2 regions of the Brevibacillus sp. M2.1A genome follow, and region 2 is predicted to be linked to the other one. Evidence: riboswitches for the same ligand, from Rfam matches in the RefSeq annotation. Region 2 holds a riboswitch; the other holds the start of a gene.

Region 1 (7,184 bases), 2.1 Mb from region 2:
CGACCAAGGCTCATTTTCTACACGCAGACGCTGATGCGGCTTCAGTGGCTGCTCATCGGCAGACAGCGTATATTTGCGCTGATAACCGCGCGGCGTAATCATTTTGCCGTCGTATACAAACGTCGATGTATTTCCGATAATCACGGTGGTCAACATGCCGATATCATGCTCCAGCATTTGTGCCAGTGTCGTCACGACAACCGTTTCACGTTCGCGATAAGCACTTTTCACGATACCGACCGGCGTATCTGGTGAGCGGTACTGCAAAAGAATGCGTTGCGCTTCGACGATCTGGCGTGTGCGTCGTCCGCTGCGCGGGTTGTACAACGCGATCACAAAGTCAGCCATCCCTGCTGCGTCAATTCGTTTGGCAATCAGTTCCCACGGCGTCAAGTGATCGCTCAGACTGATCGTACATGCATCGTGCATGATAGGCGCACCGAGGATCGCTCCACAGGAATTGATCGCCGAGATGCCCGGTACGATTTCGATGGGTACGCCGGTAGCTTCTGTCCAGCCTTTTTCCACCAACACTTCGTATACGAGACCTGCCATCCCGTAAACTCCTGAGTCTCCACTGGAAATGACCGCTACCTTTTTGCCTTCCTCTTCCGCCTGACGCACGGCTTCTCGTGCACGCGCCACTTCTTCCGTCATCCCTGTGCTGACGATTTGCTGATTCGTCAAAAGTCCGCGGATCAAGTCTACGTAGGTGGAATAGCCGATAATGACATCGGACTCCTGCAGGGCTTCCCGCGCCCGCTTGGTGATATGCTCAAAACTTCCTGGACCAAACCCGATCACAAACAATTTGCCGCTCATAAGGCCCCTCCCCTTTTCGCTTCCTGTTTATAATAAAATCGATATCATCACGCTAACGAGCAGACATAAGAGCGAAACGAGATACATCAAACGAATCGTCGCGACAATGTCACTTGCCTGCAATGGTCGCTTCGCATCTCCCATTTTTGCCCGATTCGACGCAACGCCTTGGTAATAATTCAATCCCCCGAGCTGTACGCCTAGTGCGCCAGCGACTCCGGCTTCCGGCAAACCGCTGTTTGGACTCGGATGCAAATGCGCATCTCTTCTGATCATTGCCCAGCACTGTTTCCCATCCAATCGTTGCAGCCAGCTTGCGACGACGAGCAACAAAGCTGTCAAACGGGCGGGTATGTAGTTCAGTACATCGTCAAAGCGGGCAGATGCCCAGCCGAGATTCAGATACTTCTCGTTTTTATAGCCAACCATGGAGTCAAGGGTATTGGCGGCACGGTACGCCATTGCCAACGGCGCTCCCCCAATCGCTGCGTAAATTAGCGGAGAGACGATCGCATCGACGATGTTTTCCGCCACGGTTTCCACCGCTCCCCGACATACTTCCGGTTCATCTAGCCGCTCTGTATCACGTCCGACTACCATGGACAAGGAGCGTCTCGCCGCTTCCATATCCCCAGCCACAAGATGACGGGCAATCTCCATCCCGGCATCGGCCAAGCCTTTTATCGCGATCGTCGTGGAAATCAACCAGGCACCCAAGATCCAGGCAAGCACCGGATGGATGAACGTCGCTCCCCACAAAAGCAGCCAAACAACAGCGTAGCTGCCGCCAACGATCACGACCGGGAACAGGACTCCTGCCAGCTTCAAATGCGACTCCTCTTTGACCAGAGAACGTATGACCCGCTCCAATCGTGTAATCCACCAGCCCATGATGATCACTGGATGCGGCAGGCTCCGGGGGTCTCCTACCACCCGATCAATCAAGTAGGCCGCGCATAATATCCATACTTCTGTCATGTTGTCCCTCTCTTACTCTTCAGGGGTTATCGCATCCAATTCTGCCCTTCCGCATCCAAGCATTCCGTTACCAGAGCCTTACCATGCTTAAGGCCCTCGACCTGCCAATATCGGTCGGGATTGTTTTCGAGCCACGCGGCCTGGAACCAGCGGATTACGCCGCCATGTGTGACGATGACGACTGTATTGGATGCCTCCTCCTTGCCCACTCTCTCCAACAAAGAACGTAGCCAACGATCCACGCGCATCCCCAGCTCTTCCAGACTCTCCCCACGTGGAGGTCGATTTCGAAAAGGATCGTCGTACCATCTCGTTGCCCGCACAGGGTCCAACTGCATCAGCTCATCGTACGTCATCAGTTCCCACTCGCCAAAAGACAGCTCTCTCAAGGCTGGTTCCGAAATAACCGATAGCCCCACCATAGCTGCGAGCGGTTCGGCAGTCTGCCTGCATCTGAGCAGGTCACTCGAGTAAATCGCAGCGGGTCGTCCGATGAGCACTGATAATTCCTTGGCCAAATCACTCGCGTGCAGATGCCCGCGCTCATTTAAAGGAACGTCGCTATGTCCCAAATATCGATGCTCACGATTGCTGTCTGTCTCCCCGTGACGTATCCAAACCAGTTTCATAACCACCAGCTCCCGACTAACACCAGCAGAACGACCGCTTCACTGCTTTCGATAACAGCCCCGTAGCAGTCTCCGTTTAGTCCGCCCAGTTTTTTTGCAACCGAGCGTGAAAACAGTAGAGCGAACAACAGCGACAGGAAAATAGCTGTCATGACCTGCAAGCCCCCAAGATACCAACCTGCGGCAAACACGACGATGTAGCTCACGATGATAGCGGAAACGGAAAGCCCAGCACTGATGCCTTTTCCGATTCCTTTGTCCGCCGAAAGATATGGCCAGAGCTTGATCGACAAAAGCACATGTGTCCGCGCTGCCACTGGTGCTACGATCAAAAAGCTGCCCCATCCCGGATGTGCGAGCTCTGCGACTGCACCCGCCTTCATCAGCAAAAGCATAATCGCAGCAAGAACCCCCATTGCACCTACGCGGCTGTCCTTCATAATTGCAAGCACTTGCTCTCGCGGTCTACTACTGCCAAGACCGTCCGCGAGGTCCATCCACCCATCCATATGAAGACCACCAGTCACGTAGACCCATGCGACTAGCGTCAGAATAGCGGCGATCCACGGACTAAACAACACCAGTCCCGCTTGATGCACACCCCATAGCAGTAAACCGATGACGAGACCAACTGCGGGATACCAGTTGACGCTTCTTCTCCACGCCTCCTCGGAAGGACGAAGCCACGGAACCGGAATACGCGTAAAAAACGAGATCGCGTGTAAAAATGCATTCATCCTTTGATCCTCCACGGTATCCCTGACAAAACCGCGTAGACGGCGTCCGCTTGTCGCGCACTTCTCTGATTGACATCCCCCAGAACATCCGCGAACCATCTGCCCAAACGACTCAAGGCTACACCGCCCAATCCGACCTCGCTTGTGACAGCAATGACTTTTTGCGGGGAATTCTGAACGAGGGACAGCCATGCCTCCGCCTCTTGCAACAGGGCTTGCGTGTGTGAAGCACTTCTCCATTCCGCCTCATCCACGCTCATTAATCGATTACTCACCCAGGTGGACAGACAATCGATCAACACCACATCATACTGCTCACGAAATGCGTAGTAATCGGTTAAGCGCTCTCCTACCTCTACACAGCCCCATTCCAGCGGACGACGTGCTTGATGCAGCTCGATTCTCTGCTTCATTTCATCATCCCAAGCCTTGCCTGTCGCCACGTACAGGACTCGACTGCTCAGCTTCATTGCAAGCTCTTCCGCGTAGCGGCTTTTTCCTGAACGGACACCGCCTGTTACCAGCACCAAGCTCATCGCTGTTCACTTCCTTCCGCATGAGCTTCGCGAAGCGCTTCCATAAGTCGTTCATTTTCCTCTCGTCCACGCACTGCGATTCTCACATCATGTGCCGTCAAACCGGGATACATCGCACAGTTGCGGATCAGAACGCCTTTTTTGCCGAGCCGTGCCTGCAATTGTTCGGCTGACAATCCTTCTGGCGAGCGCAGTAGCAAAAAATTTGCCTCCGAAGGCCATACCTGCCAGCCCAACTCACTTCGGATGCTATCAGTTAAATACGCACGTTCTACTTTTATGAGCCTGCGCGTCTGTTCCTCGTATCCCTGCTCCTGCAAGCACAGTTCGCCTGCCAAAAGGGCCAGTGCATTCACGCTCCAGCTCACTTGCTTTTGGCGCATTTTCGCAATGACATCCGGGTGCGCAATCGCATAGCCCAGGCGCAATCCCGGGATCGCGTACATTTTCGTCATCGACCGCATCAAAATCACACGGGGAAAGTGGTCCAGCTGCGTCGCCAATGTATACTGCCGCTTTTCCTCTACAAAATCGAGGAAAGCCTCATCCACGATGAGCCACGTATTGGTCTCTTTCGTCCATTCCGCCATTTGGCGTAGCTCATCCGGCTGATACAGAATTCCTGTCGGATTGTTTGGTGACCCGACAAATACGAGATCACACTGCGTAAAAAGCGTGTACAGCTCGGCAGGATCGGGCTTGTACCCGTTCGCTTCCTTCCCGAAGCAGCCAATGACACGGGCTCCATACTGCTCGGAAAGTTGCGCGTATTCCGAAAAGCAAGGATATACTACTCCAACTGTTTGCGGCGAAAGACCGAGGATGGCCAGTGCCATCGCCTCCGCTGCACCATTGGCAGGCAGCAACCATTCCTCCGGCACTTGCAGCCGTCTCGCCAGTGCCCGACGAAACACACGATGTCCAGGGTCTGGGTAATGCGTAACAGCAGCCAACGAAGCCAGCAGCATCTCACGGACGCTCGCTGGCATCCCCAGCGGATTAATATTGGCACTGTAATCCAGAAACTGCCCGGGCTCTCGACCAAAGCGCTGCGCTGCGGTCAGCAAGTCTCCGCCATGACCATACGTCTCTATTACACCTGCGCTTGTCAAAATTCTACCCCCAGCACAGCTGGAATCCCTTCATCGTAGTAATGCTTGATTGGCTTCATCTCTGTCACCAAATCTGCGATGTCCAAAATCTCCTGCTTTGCTGCCCGTCCCGTAATCACGAGGTGGATATGACTTGGCCTGTTTTGAATCGCTTCCAACACATCGGACAATGGCAACACATCGTCAATCGGGAAGCGGTCAATCGCCAATGCATTATTCAGCTCATCCAGAATAACGACATCGTACGCTCCGGAAGAGAGCTTCTCGCTCGCAAACGCCCAAGCTTCTTTCAATGCCTGACGATGCTCCTCCGGTGTCTTCGTCCAGGTGAAGCCGACGCCCATTTGCACGATTTCAATGCCCAATTTATCGAAAATAATCTTTTCTCCGTATGTACGCTCTGGAGACTTGATGAATTGAACCATCAGCACCTTTTTCCCGCGCCCTGTTGCCCGCACAGCCAATCCGACTGCTGCCGTTGTTTTTCCTTTGCCGTCTCCTGTGTAAACGAGGGTCAAGCCCCGCTTCTTATCGTTTTTCTCCATCGTGACCACCTCAAAAAGTGACGTATTTTACTCCGCTGTTCCATCCATACTTTCCGAAGCAACAAAACGGTCATGACCGTTTTGTTGACCGCAAGCGGTCGCATCCACTTTTGTGAAAAACGTCGAGACGTTTTTCACAGAAAAAAAGCGCTCTGTTTCCCCAGTACGTAAGGAAAAACAAAGCGCGGATAGCTGAAAAGCAACAATCCTCACCTCTTCCTTTGACCCGAAGGAAATCAGTGTAAACATAAAACAGGCAGGTCTCCTGGCTTGAGGATCATCGCTTTTCTTCTCCTTCCCGCTCCCGGATGGGCAGTGGATGGCATGGTGCCTTGAAGAATAGCTACTCTCTTACAGTGGCGGGACCGCGTTGGCTTTTCACCAAACTTCCCTTTTAACCTTGCTCCTGCGAATCGGTTTCGCAAAAACAAGGACCTGTTTCTCTTCCATATGTAAATGTCATTCGTTTCGTTGACAAGCACTTGCTTTAATAATAGCAAAAGCTACCGAGGATTCAAGCAAAAGCTGCGATTCGTCGCAGGTGTCTATTGGCAGAAAAATAAGATAATCACCGTTTACTTACCTGAAAATTTTCGTTACCCTATTGGCAAAACAATCGAAAGTGGTGTGCAGTCATGCTATTTCCTCCGATTCCAAAAATACCCGACATGATTCTGCCCAGCCCACTGCCGATCAAGGAATGCGGCGAACCGATGATCCCCCTCTCTTCCTTTACGGAGAAAATCACGGTCTATCCAGCCTACTACCACGAGGGCTATGCCGGAACACAGCCAGAAGCTTTTTTGCGAGAAGGGGCAGCACGCAGGCTCGCCACGGCAGCCGCCCAACTGCCCGTAGGCTACAAACTCGTCGTGCTGGACGGCTGGCGCTCGTTCGAGGTACAGGCATCGTTGTATGAACGTTTTCGTGAAGCTTTGCTTTTACAAGGCTGGCAGGAAGGACCTGCACTCACGGAAGAATTGAGCAAATTCGTCGCATATCCAACAACAGACCTCTCCAAGCCGTCCCCTCACCTATCCGGTGGCGCAGTCGATCTGACTATCGCAGGACCTGATGGCTGGCTGGAGATGGGAACAGACTTCGATGATTTCAGTGACAGGGCTGATACTCGCCATTATGAAGAGCTCGTACAGCCTACCCCAAAAGACATCGAGATTCGCGACAATCGACGATTGCTCTATCATTTGATGACCGCTGCCGGATTCGTCAACTATCCGCAGGAGTGGTGGCATTTTGAGTATGGTACGCGCACTTGGGGACAAAAAACGCAGCAAGAGCCGATCTATGGCGGTGTCTTGTCGATGTAACCACAAATACTCAAGTATTCAGCCGATAAAGGCATGAGCCCGGTCGATACCGTACTCATGCCCAGATGGCCGCTCACTCCTCAATAAATTCCTGTACCTTTTAGGTCACTGGTATTTCAGAAGATGCTGCTGAAATCAAAAGGCTTTTGTTGTATTCAGGTGACAATACAATATTTGTATAAGTTCCGCGACCAGACACATAGTGATAGGAATGCTCGACCCCTGCTGGGATAAAAATAGCTGCTGGACTCTCAACAGTCTTCTCTTCATCACCGAGTTGAACATGACACACTAGCCCAGTGCCATCAGGTGCATCTCCCCAAAAGAGGAAGGCACTGTCACAATGATGCGCATGTCTGTCTACATGTTTTTCAGGAATACCGGACAAATCGCATAGTCCAAACATCCTTTGGATCACATAGAATGAGGCTCGCTCATCAACACGCGAATCCATCATAACCCAGCGTATCCCTGGACCGTCACGATGATACTGTAGC
Region 2 (7,184 bases):
GCAGCAATTGCGGCATATTGAACTGAACAACGAACTGATGCAGCGTGGCAACGACGGATTTTATCAACTGGAAAAGGATCGGGAAGCGGTTGCGGTCTTCATGGAAGAAGTGCAGTCCAACACGATGACTTTTAACAGTGTCAAAGAACGCATGGACTATTTGATCGAGAATGACTTCTATGAAAACGTCTATGAAACATACACGGTTGAGCAGGTTGATGAAGTTTTCCGTTTGGCCTATGACGCTGATTTTCAATTTGCTTCGTATATGGCTATCTCCAAATTTTATAAAGATTACGCCTTGAAAACGAACGATAAATCGATGTACTTGGAGCAGTACCCAGACCGGGTGGCCGTTGTGGCACTGTCCCTTGGACAAGGTGACTTTGAGCTCGCCAAGCGTTTAACAGTATCCATGATGGACCAACGTTTGCAACCAGCGACACCAACTTTCCTGAACGCAGGCAAAAGCCGCCGTGGAGAAATGGTCTCCTGCTTCTTGCTCGAAATGGATGATTCACTGAACTCTATCAACTTTATTTTGGGCACTTGTATGCAGTTATCCAAAATTGGCGGCGGGGTAGCCGTGAACCTGTCCAAGCTCCGCGGACGAGGAGAGCCGATCAAAGGCGTCGAGGGCGCGGCAAAAGGTGTCATGCCAGTCCTCAAGTTGTTGGAAGATGCATTTTCCTACGCGGATCAAATGGGCCAACGCAAAGGCTCAGGTGCAGCGTACTACAACATTTTCGGCTGGGATATCAACGAGTTTCTCGATTGCAAAAAGATCAATGCAGATGAAAAAGCGCGCATCAAAACGTTGTCCATCGGCCTGATCGTACCAAACGTTTTCTACAAGCTGGCTGAGGAAAACAAGCCACTGACTGTGTTTGCTCCGTACTCCGTGTACAAAGAATACGGCGTGCATCTGGATGATATGGACCTCGATGACATGTACGAGGAGCTCCTGGCAAACGATCGCATCAAGAAAAAGACCGTGATGAGCGCACGCGAGATGTTGACCAAAATCGCGATGATCCAAATGGAATCAGGCTATCCGTACATCATGAACAAAACGAATGCGAACAACAATCATGCCCTGAAAGATCTCGGCTCGGTGAAAATGTCCAACCTGTGCACGGAAATCTTCCAGCTGCAGGAGACTTCGACGATCACCAATTACGGCGAGATGGACATCATCCGTCGCGATATTAGCTGCAATCTGGCATCGCTCAATATTGTCAACGTGATGGAACGCAAAATGATCCGTGAATCTGTCCACGAAGGAATCGAAGCCATTACAGCCGTAAGTGACATGACGCGTGTAGAAAACGCTCCAGGCGTTCAAAAGGCTAACCGCGAGCTGCACTCAGTAGGTCTCGGTGCGATGAACCTGAACGGTTATCTGGCAAAGAACAAAATCGCTTACGAAAGTGAAGAAGCGAGAGATTTCGCCCGTACGTTTTTCATGATGATGAACTTCTACTCCTTGGAAAAAAGCATGGAAATTGCCAAGGAAACAGGCAAGACCTTCTTGGGCTTTGAACAATCGGAATATGCAAAGGGCACTTATTTTAACAAGTACGTGACGAATGACTACAGCCCACGGACGGAAAAAGCAAAGCTTCTCTTTGAAGGAATGCACATTCCGACGCCAGAGGATTGGGCGGAGCTACAGCAAAAGGTGCAAAAGCATGGCGTTTACCATGCGTATCGTTTGGCGATTGCACCGACACAGAGCATTTCCTACATTCAGAATGCGACTTCTAGCGTGATGCCAATCGTTGAGCATATCGAAACGAGAACGTATGCCAACTCTACGACGTATTACCCGATGCCGTACTTGTCGCAGGAAAACTATTTTTACTACAAATCGGCATATGTGATCGATCAATTCAAAGTAATTGATCTGATTGCCGAAATTCAAGAGCACATCGACCAAGGAATATCGACTGTGCTGCACGTGAACAGCAACATTTCAACCAGAGAACTGGCTCGCTATTACATTTACGCAGCGAAAAAAGGTCTGAAGTCACTCTACTATACGCGTACGAAGCATTTGACTGTAGAAGAGTGCATTAGCTGCGCGGTTTAGTGAACGCGATTCATAAAGGAAAAGCATCAAGCAAAAAGAGAAGAGGAACGCCATATGAAAGCAGTCAATTGGAACAGGCCGGACGACGATTTTACGATGACGTTTTGGAATCAAAACATCATGCAGTTCTGGACGGATGATGAGATTCCGCTATCAGATGACAAGATGGCCTGGATGGAGCTCAGTGCAACTGAACGGGACACGTATAAAAAAGTATTGGGCGGTCTCACCTTGCTGGATACGGTTCAAGGTGGAGTAGGGATGCCGAAAATCATGGAGCATGTCGATGGACTGCAAAGAAAAGCGGTTCTCGCCTTCATGGGCATGATGGAGCAAATCCATGCCAAATCGTACAGCAGTATTTTTACCACGCTGGCATCGACAGAAGAGATTGACGGTATTTTTTCGTGGGTAGAAAATAATCCACATCTGCAAAAGAAAGCGGCCCTCATCTCGAAACGCTATCAAGAAATTGAGAAACCGAAAGATTTGTATATGGCGATGGTAGCGTCCGTCTTCCTGGAAAGTTATCTGTTTTACAGCGGCTTCTTCTATCCGCTCTATTTGGCGGGTCAAGGAAAGATGACAAGCAGCGGGGAAATTATCGATTTGATTGTTCGCGACGAGAGCATCCATGGACTCTATGTCGGCGTTCTCGCGCAAGAAGTCTATCAAGGTCTGAGTGTGGTCGAGCAGACCGCAGCAAAAGAGGAGCTGTATGCCCTTTTGCATGAGCTGCAAGAAAATGAAGAGGCCTATACGACTTCGTTGTATACGGAAATCGGATTGGCTGACGAGGTTCATGCCTACGTGCGCTACAACGCGAACAAGGCATTGATGAATTTGGGGCTGGACCCGCTTTTCCCGGAGGAAGAAGTGAACCCAATCGTGCTGAACGGAATTCGTACGCAGACGAAGCAGCATGACTTCTTCTCGAAAAAAGGAAATGGTTATGTCCGCACGCTAAACGTAGAACCATTGACGGACGATGATTTTAGATTTTAGTATGACAAAAAATGGAATCTGTGTTACTGTATGAACAGTATGCTGCCCTGCTCGTTTAAGGGGGCACTTCACAGAACCATGACAATTTCATAAGAGTGGGAACAGGTTCTTTGGTTATCAAGCTCGACCAAGGATGAAAAGGGAAGTCGGTGAGAATCCGACACGGTCCCGCCACTGTATGTGGGGAGTCGGCACATTTATCAGCCACTGATCCAAACGGATTGGGAAGGCATGTGCAGATGATGATCCCAAAGTCAGGAGACCTGCCTGTTTCGACGACACTGCTTAACCTACGGGAGATAGGGAGGTGTTAGGATGCTGTGATCTCAGTGCTTATTTGGCATTTCTAACGTTCTTTTTGATCGTTGGAGATGCCTTTTTTATTGGGCGGATTCAAGTCAGGATCGAATGAAGAATGGAGAGGAAGCTCATGAAAAGCAGCAATTTGGGATATCCACGGATCGGGAAGAACCGCGAGTGGAAAAAGGCATTGGAAGCATTTTGGGCTGGCACCCTCGATGAGGCAAGCCTGGTTCAGCAAATGGAGCAAATCCGTCACCAAAACCTGTTGGTTCAGCAGGAAAAAGGGGTCGAGCTGATCCCTGTAGGTGACTTTACGTACTACGATCACATGCTGGATATGGCTGTGATGTTTGGATTGGTCCCCAAGCGCTATGAATACGAGGGCGGCCCGGTTTCATTAGCGACATACTTCGCCATGGCTCGCGGTTCGAAAGAAGCTGTCGCCAGCGAAATGACGAAATGGTTTAACACGAACTACCATTATATCGTCCCGGAATTCGGGGAACGACAACCAACCATAACCGAGAACAAGCCTCTCCAGGCATATTTGGAGGCCAAAGAAAAGTATGGCATCATCGGAAAGCCCGTCATTGTAGGCCCGTATACGTTTGTCAAATTGTCCAAAGGATATGAGAAAAACGAATTGGAGATCGTCGTGGATCAACTCGTACCGCTCTACATAGACGTTCTCCAGGAGTTGGAGCTGCACGGTGTGGAATGGGTGCAAATCGATGAGCCTGCATTTGTACTGGATGTTTCGGAGCAAGAACGCGCCCTCATCAAGCGTATCTATGCGCAAATGGGTCAAGCTCTACCACATCTGCAGTGCATGCTGCAAACCTATTTTGAAGCAGTGGATTGGTATGAGGAGCTGGTTTCCTTACCGGTAAAGGGAATCGGTCTTGATTTTGTACACGGAGCGAAGCGAAATCTAACCAATCTGAAAAAACACGGGTTTCCAGCAGGCAAGATTCTCGCAGCGGGAATCATCGACGGTCGAAACATATGGCGTGCATCCATTGAGGAGAAATGGGAGCTGGTCAAAGAAATTTCCGAGATTGTTCCGCTCGAAAAGCTGTGGCTGCAGCCGTCCAGTAGTTTGTTGCATGTACCGGTGACGGTTGAGGCAGAGAGCGGTTTGCCAGAGGAAGTCATGCCTGCATTGGCGTTTTCTGACGAAAAACTGGGGGAAGTACAGCTTTTAGTCCAAGGATTCCGATACGGTAAGTATGTTATATCAAAAGAGATCGCCCAAAATGAAGCGGACTTGCTGAGGCTAGCATTATCCCCAGCGAGGAATCGGGGAGAAGTAAAGAATGCTTTACGTCAAATCGCTACTGCAAAACTTGAAAGAAGTGTTCCTTATCCCGAACGTCGACAGATTCAACAAAATACGTGGAAGTTGCCACTGCTGCCAACTACCACAATCGGAAGCTTCCCGCAGACGGCAGAGGTTCGCCAAGCCCGACAACAGTTTAAAAAAGGGAGTTGGTCAGTGGAGCAATACGATGCTTTCATTCAGGCGCAAATCAAGGAATGGATCGAGATCCAAGAAGAGCTCGGACTGGATGTCCTGGTCCATGGTGAGTTCGAACGAACAGATATGGTTGAGTATTTTGGCGAAAAGCTCGATGGCTTTTTGTTCACGAAAAACGGCTGGGTGCAATCATATGGCTCCCGCTGCGTCAAGCCTCCTATTATTTACGGAGATGTAGAGTTTGTGGCACCAATGACGGTCAAGGAAAGTGTGTATGCAAAATCATTGACCGACAAACCAATGAAGGGCATGTTAACGGGCCCAGCAACCATTTTGAACTGGTCGTTTGCTCGGGTAGATGTCTTCAGAGAAGAAGTGTGCGAACAAATTGCCTTGGCATTGCGAAAGGAAGTAGAAGCCTTGGAAGAAGCGGGGATTCTCATGATTCAAGTCGATGAACCAGCGCTGCGCGAAGGACTTCCGCTCAAAAAAGAAGAGCAAGCCGCTTATCTCGAATGGGCAGTCAGAGCGTTTCGTCTAGCGACCTCTACCGTTGCGCCGAGCACACAGATTCATACACATATGTGCTACTGCGAATTCCATGATTTCATGGATGTCATCAGTGAGCTCGATGCCGATGTGATTTCGATTGAGACTTCCCGCAGCCACGGAGAGCTCGTGTCAGTGTTCGAAACAGGTACATATGACAAAGGCATCGGGCTCGGCGTATACGATATCCATAGCCCCCGAGTTCCAGCTGTCTCTGAGATGGAAGATATGGTAGCCCGAGGTGTACAAGTACTTCCACCTGATCAATTTTGGATTAACCCGGATTGCGGGCTGAAGACAAGAGGGAGAGAAGAAACCGTTCAGTCATTGCGAAACATGGTTGCGGCAACCAAAGCGATTCGGAGTCGTTTGACAGCCCAGTAGGGAAGGTGCACACGATGAGAGGAGCCACACAAATGATGACAGAAGCGCGACCGATCCAACAATCGAGAACCTTTTTGACTGATCTCGTCTTGCCGCCGGATACCAATCACCACCATACCATTTTCGGCGGGAAAGTCATGGCATACGTTGACAAGATCGCCTGCATCGCAGCCATGCGGCATTGCCGTAAGCCTGTTGTCACTGCGTCCAGCGATTCCTTTGATTTTCTAGCGCCAATCAAGACGGGGGAAGCAATCAACCTGGAGGCCTATGTCACCTGGACACATAAGACATCGATGGAAGTATTCGTGAGAGTGGAAGCGGAGAACTTGTTGACCGGAGAAAAGCGGATGACAGCACGCGCGTATCTGACGATGATTGCCCTCAACGATCAAGGAAAGCCGACGAGCGTGCCTGGTGTCATTCCTGGTACAGAAGAAGAGCGGATACAGTATGAAAAAGCGAAGGAACGCCATGTATTGAGAAGGAAGCGGAAGGAAGAGAGGTAAGGAGAAACACCGTGCTACATAGAAGCCTTCGGTTAACTTGTTTGCGACAGGTTACCGGAGGCTTCCTTATTTTATTCGCAAACATAACCCATTTCCAAAAGTTCGTCCCTCGCCGTACCCCTTATCCGTCCAAAGGTATGCGGTGAGCCAGTGTACAAAAGGAGACAAAACGAGACAGGTGTCCACTTTTGTTCCCCCCAAAAAGTAAAGCGGTTACAAAAAACCGCAATGTGACCTGCTTCGGCGGTTGGCATACTTTTTGCGATATCCCTTGAGTCAAAGGCTGGACCTCAATAAAACATGTTCGAGGAGGAGACACGTAAATGACGAAAGTGGATCAGCAAGTCAAAGGGATTCCGTTGTCCCGCGAAAAGGCCGCTTGGATGTACCAAAAAATGCTGGAGATCCGGAAGTTCGAGGACAAGGTGCACGACCTGTTCGGCCAAGGGAAAATACCCGGTTTCGTCCATTTATACGCGGGGGAGGAGGCCATCGCGGTCGGGCTTTGCGCGCACCTGGACGACAGCGATACCATTACCAGCACGCATCGCGGGCACGGACACTGCATCGCAAAGGGGTGCGATCTGAATGGAATGATGGCGGAGATTTACGGTAGAGCCACGGGACTTTGCAAAGGGAAGGGAGGCTCCATGCACATTGCGGATTTGGACAAAGGAATGCTCGGGGCGAACGGCATTGTCGGTGGAGGCTATCCGCTTGCTTGCGGAGCCGCTTTGACTGCCAAGTACAAGCAGACAGGCGCTGTAAGCGTATGTTTCTTTGGTGACGGAGCGAACAACCAGGGGACGTTCCATGAGGGGATCAACCTGGCAGCCATTTGGAAGCTGCCAGCCGTGTTTGTAGC

Evidence for each region. A riboswitch is a leader RNA that binds a small molecule or an ion and turns the genes downstream of it on or off. The one in region 2 is predicted to bind cobalamin.
Region 1: it holds a riboswitch for cobalamin, as region 2 does, so the genes downstream of both, HP567_RS09230 (hypothetical protein) here and metE (5-methyltetrahydropteroyltriglutamate--homocysteine S-methyltransferase) in region 2, are expected to answer to the same signal.

Annotation. Positions count from the first base shown of each region.
Region 1 covers NZ_JABSUY020000001.1:1,856,494-1,863,677, reverse strand. The annotation lists gene cobJ (precorrin-3B C(17)-methyltransferase) at 1-822, opposite strand, end outside; gene cbiB (adenosylcobinamide-phosphate synthase CbiB) at 850-1,800, opposite strand; gene HP567_RS09255 (histidine phosphatase family protein) at 1,827-2,429, opposite strand; gene cobS (adenosylcobinamide-GDP ribazoletransferase) at 2,426-3,166, opposite strand; gene cobU (bifunctional adenosylcobinamide kinase/adenosylcobinamide-phosphate guanylyltransferase) at 3,163-3,702, opposite strand; gene cobD (threonine-phosphate decarboxylase CobD) at 3,699-4,814, opposite strand; gene cobO (cob(I)yrinic acid a,c-diamide adenosyltransferase) at 4,811-5,359, opposite strand; gene HP567_RS09230 (hypothetical protein) at 5,387-5,608, opposite strand; cobalamin riboswitch at 5,598-5,813, opposite strand; gene HP567_RS09225 (M15 family metallopeptidase) at 5,995-6,687, shown strand; gene HP567_RS09220 (homocitrate synthase/isopropylmalate synthase family protein) at 6,788-7,184, opposite strand, start outside.
Region 2 covers NZ_JABSUY020000001.1:3,909,004-3,916,187, reverse strand. The annotation lists gene nrdI (class Ib ribonucleoside-diphosphate reductase assembly flavoprotein NrdI) at 1-21, shown strand, start outside; gene nrdE (class 1b ribonucleoside-diphosphate reductase subunit alpha) at 8-2,092, shown strand; gene nrdF (class 1b ribonucleoside-diphosphate reductase subunit beta) at 2,147-3,097, shown strand; cobalamin riboswitch at 3,184-3,382, shown strand; gene metE (5-methyltetrahydropteroyltriglutamate--homocysteine S-methyltransferase) at 3,528-5,810, shown strand; gene HP567_RS18760 (acyl-CoA thioesterase) at 5,825-6,319, shown strand; gene HP567_RS18755 (thiamine pyrophosphate-dependent dehydrogenase E1 component subunit alpha) at 6,643-7,184, shown strand, end outside.